Regions from separate parts of the Micromonospora sp. NPDC049240 genome, predicted to be linked through region 2. Evidence: riboswitches for the same ligand, from Rfam matches in the RefSeq annotation. Region 2 holds a riboswitch; the other holds the start of a gene.
The links. A riboswitch is a leader RNA that binds a small molecule or an ion and turns the genes downstream of it on or off. The one in region 2 is predicted to bind thiamine pyrophosphate.

Region 1 (2,177 bases), on a different contig from region 2:
GGCGGTCGGGCGGTCCCGGTGGTAGGGGAAGCCGACCCGGCGCAACGCGTGGTCGACCCGGGGCCAGATCTCCCCGGCCGGCACGCCGCGGTTCTCCAGCCCGAACGCGACGTCGTCGCCGGAGCGGGCCATCACGAGCTGGGTCTCCGGGTCCTGGAACAGCACGCCGACGCGTTCGCGGGCCTTGCGCGGGTCCAGCCCGTCGATCTCGACGGCCCCCTCCTGCTCGCCGGAGTCCTCCGGCAGCAGCCCGGCCAGCGCCGCCAGCAGCGTGCTCTTCCCGGCCCCCGACGCCCCCAGCAGCAGCACCCGCTCCCCGCTCTCGACGCGCAGGTCCACCCCGCGCACCGCCCAGCGTTTCCGCCCCCCGTGCCGCCACCCGAACCCCCGCAGAACCACCCCGCTCACCGCGCCACCCCCTCCCCAGCCTCGTTGATCAAGAAGTTCGCGTCAGGGAAACCGCCCGCCGCCGACGCAAACTCCTTGATCAACGGCGGACGCCGTCAGACCAGGGCGCGGTCGCGGCCGGCGGGGAAACGGTCCAGGACGCCGGTGTTGGCCAGGGCGCGGGTCAGCAGGTGGGCGCCGAGGCCGGCGACGACCGTGGCGCTGACGATCGTGATGAGCGCGTACGGGATGCGGTAGGAGGTCAGCTCGTACGCCTTGTTCCAGTAGACGAAGTCGAAGATCGCCGCGCCCAGGCCGGTCAGCGCGCCGGCCAGCACCGCCACCGGCAGCTTGAACGAGCGGTAGCGGAACGCGGCGAACGCCAACTCCGCGCCGATGCCCTGCATCAGGCCCTGGAGGATCACGATGCCCGCCCACTGGCTGCCCAGCAGCGCGGAGACGATCGCGGCCACCGTCTCGCAGTAGAGCGCGGCGCCCGGCTTGCGGATGATCAGGCCGGCGAGCACCGCCGGGATCAGCCACACGCCGTAGAGCACCGCCTGCGCCGGCGGAAAGAACGCGAACGCCGCGTCGGTGGCGCTCCAGAGCAGGCCCCAGGCCCAGAAGACGACGCCGAAGGCGACGGCGATGACCGAGGCGACGACGATGTCGACGGTACGCCAGCGGTTGCTGTCGGTGTGGTTCACGGTGGCTCCCAGTTCGTGGTGAGGAACCAGGAGAAGACGCACGCCGCGCCCGGAATGCCGGACGTCGACGCGGCTGGAGGTCGACCGAACTCCCTGCGCTGGCATTACCCAGATCAGGTTCGAGGGTCTGCGGGCACCGGCCCGCACTCTCAGCGCTGTGCGCTCCCCTGTCGGATGTGAAGTTGTCTCGTCGCAGACGCTAGCACCGACGTCGGGGCCGGGCCCAGCAGGGCGACTGTCGGTAGGCTGGCGATCATGCGGGTCGAGACGCGAAATCTGACGTTCGAGGTACGCACCGGCGGCCCCGAGGGCGGCGACCCCGTCCTGCTGCTGCACGGCTTTCCGCAGCACTCCGGCGAGTGGGACGCGGTGACGCCCGCGCTGCACGCCGCCGGGCTGCGCACGTACGCGCTCGACCAGCGCGGCTACTCGCCCGGCGCGCGGCCGGCGGCGGTCGAGGCGTACCGGATTCCGGAGCTGGTGGCCGACGCGGCGGCCGTGCTGGACGCGCTCGGGGTGACCGCCGCACACGTGGTCGGCCACGACTGGGGCGCGATCGTGGCCTGGGGCCTGGCGGCGGCGCACCCGGAGCGGGTGCGGACGCTGACCGCGGTGTCGGTGCCGCACCCGGCCGCGATGGGCCACGCGCTCGCCAACGATCCCCGGCAGAAGGCCAAGTCCGCCTACATGGCGCTGTTCCGGATGCCGGGCAAGGCGGAGAAGGTCCTGCTGGCGCTGCACGGCGCCGTGCTGCGCCGGATGCTGCGCGGCGTCGGCGACGCGGCCACCGTCGCCCGGTACGCCGACCCGATGCGGGAGCCGGGAGCGCTCACTGCGGCGCTGAACTGGTACCGCGCGATGAGCGGGTCGGACATGAAGGCGGTCGGCCCGGTGGCGGTGCCGACCACGTACGTGTGGAGCGACAAGGACGTGGCGGTCGGCCGGACCGCCGCCGAGGCGTGCGCGGGACACGTCACCGGCGACTACCGGTTCGTGACCCTGGCCGGCGTCAGCCACTGGATCCCCGACGAGGCCCCGGGCCCGCTGGCCGAGGCGGTCCTGGCCCGGGTCCGAGGGACGGAG
Region 2 (2,177 bases):
AGGTCCACCCGGGCCAGGAAGTGCCCGCCGGCGCGCACCTCATGCTGGGCGGTCAGCGGGCCGAGGCCGGCGTCGAGGAGGAGCAGCCGCAGACGCGTCTCCATCGGGGACTCGCTCAACGGCTCGGCCAGCGCCAACACCTCGCGTAGCAGCGGTGCACCCGGCCAGCCCGGGTGTTCCGCGGCATAGGCTCGCAACGCGGTCAGTTCCACCACCCGCCGATGCAGCAGCGCGTCCACGGCGACCAGCGCCTCCGCCCGGGGACCGGCGCGGCCCAGGTCGAATGCGGTACGCAGCGGTGTGGTGACCGGCAGTCCGGCGAACCGGATGCGGTCCCGCTCCGGTAACGGCGACCGGATCACGCGTAACCGCGGATGCGGGCGCAGCCGAACGGCCGTCGGCAGCAGCGCGGTCACCGGGGCGTTCCGGGCGAGCAGGTCCGCGCCGAACAGGTAGGCGGCGCTGCGGCCGGCCAGCGCGGCGTCCGGCGGCAGCCGCAACCCGACCGCGTCGCACCACATCCGGTGGTCGTCGGCGCGGTATGCGTCGCGGTGCACGTACACGTCGGGCAGCAGGCGGACCCACGTCGGCCCGCGCAGCATCGGCCGGGTGAAACGTCCGTCGGCAACCGCTCGGCTGGCTCGGAACGGCCACGCGGACAGGTCGCGCGGGACGCGGGCGTGAGTCGACATCCCGGCAGCGTGCCGTGACTCGACGGTCACCCGCCGTCCCGGTCCGCCGGGTGGTGCGGTCCTGGGAAAAAACTCACCCGGTCTTCCGTACGGCGGGGAGGCGTCGTACGGTAGGCCGCAAGTGACCCACGGGAGCCCGGTGTGGACCGGGCTGAGAGGGGGGCTGACAGCCCCCGACCGTTGAACCTGATCCGGGTAATGCCGGCGCAGGGAGGAGCGTTGCCGTGCCGTCCCTGGGACGACTGCATCTCATCACCGACACCCGACCGGGGCGGGATCCGCTCGGCGTGCTGCGTGCCGCCCTGCCGGTGGGCCGCGCCGAACTCGTCGTGCAGGTCCGCGTGACGGACGACGCCACCGACCGGGAGGCGTACGAGCTGGCCCGCCGGGTGGTCGAGGCGTGCCGGCCGTACGGCACGTGTTGCCTGGTCAACGACCGGTTGCACGTGGCGCTCGCGGTGGGCGCGGCCGGTGGCCACGTCGGGGCGGACGACCTGCCGGTGGCCGCCGCCCGCCGGGTGCTCGGCGTCGACGCGGTGCTCGGCGCGACCGCCCGGGAGCCGGGCACGGCCCGGTCCGCGGTCGCCGCCGGAGCGAGCTACCTGGGCGTGGGCCCCTGCCATGCCACCGCCACGAAGCCGGGGCTGCCCGCGCCGATCGGCCCGGACGGGGTACGCGCGGTCACCGACGCGGTGACCGTGCCGGTGATCGCCATCGGCGGGGTGACCGCCGCGGCGGTGCCGGCGTTGCGGGCGGCCGGGGCGTACGGGGTGGCGGTGGTCGGCGCGCTGTCCGAGGCGGCCGACCCCGCGCACGCCACCGCCGAGCTGCTCGGTGCGCTGACGTGTTAAGCGGGGGCCCCTCCTCTACCGAATGCGTTAACAGGGGGCCCGTCCTTTCCGAGGTGGGGGTGGTGGGGGCGGGGCCGGTGGGGCTGGCGATCGCGTGGCGGTGCGCGCAGCGCGGGCTGCGGGTGAGCGTGTACGACGACCGCCCCGGGTCGGGCGCGGCGCGGGTCGCCGCCGGCATGCTCGCCCCGGTCGCCGAGGCGTACTTCGGTGAGCGGGAGCTGACCGGGCTGCTCGTCGGGTCCGCGGCCCGGTGGCCGGCGTTCGCCGCCGAGCTGGCCGAGGCGAGCGGCGTCGACCTGGGCCACCGCACCGAGGGCACGCTGGTGGTCGGGCTCACCGCCGACGACCTGGCCGAGGCGGGGCGGCTGTGGTCGTACCAGCAGGGTCTGGGGTTGCCGATCACGCCGCTGCGCCCGTCGGCGCTGCGCGACCGCGAGCCGGCGCTGGCCACCCGGGTGCGCGGCGGCGCGGTCGCGCCCGGCGACCACCAGGTCGACCCGCGCCGCCTGGTCGCCGCGCTGCGGGTCGCGGCGGAGCGGGCCGGCGTGACGTTCCGGCCGACGCGGGTCGGCGCGTTGTCCGAGGTGGACGCGCGGGTCACCGTGGTCGCGGCCGGCTGCGGCGCGGCGGCGCT

Region 1: linked by a shared signal. The riboswitch ahead of AB0B02_RS16260 (ECF transporter S component) and the one ahead of thiE (thiamine phosphate synthase) in region 2 are both predicted to bind thiamine pyrophosphate.

Annotation. Positions count from the first base shown of each region.
Region 1 is NZ_JBEZCX010000009.1:229,859-232,035, reverse strand. Features, by position in the region: gene AB0B02_RS16265 (ABC transporter ATP-binding protein) at 1-408, opposite strand, end outside; gene AB0B02_RS16260 (ECF transporter S component) at 504-1,094, opposite strand; TPP riboswitch at 1,167-1,273, opposite strand; gene AB0B02_RS16255 (alpha/beta hydrolase) at 1,350-2,177, shown strand, end outside.
Region 2 is NZ_JBEZCX010000004.1:164,182-166,358, reverse strand. Features, by position in the region: gene AB0B02_RS07870 (DUF559 domain-containing protein) at 1-692, opposite strand, end outside; TPP riboswitch at 811-922, shown strand; gene thiE (thiamine phosphate synthase) at 917-1,543, shown strand; gene thiO (glycine oxidase ThiO) at 1,537-2,177, shown strand, end outside.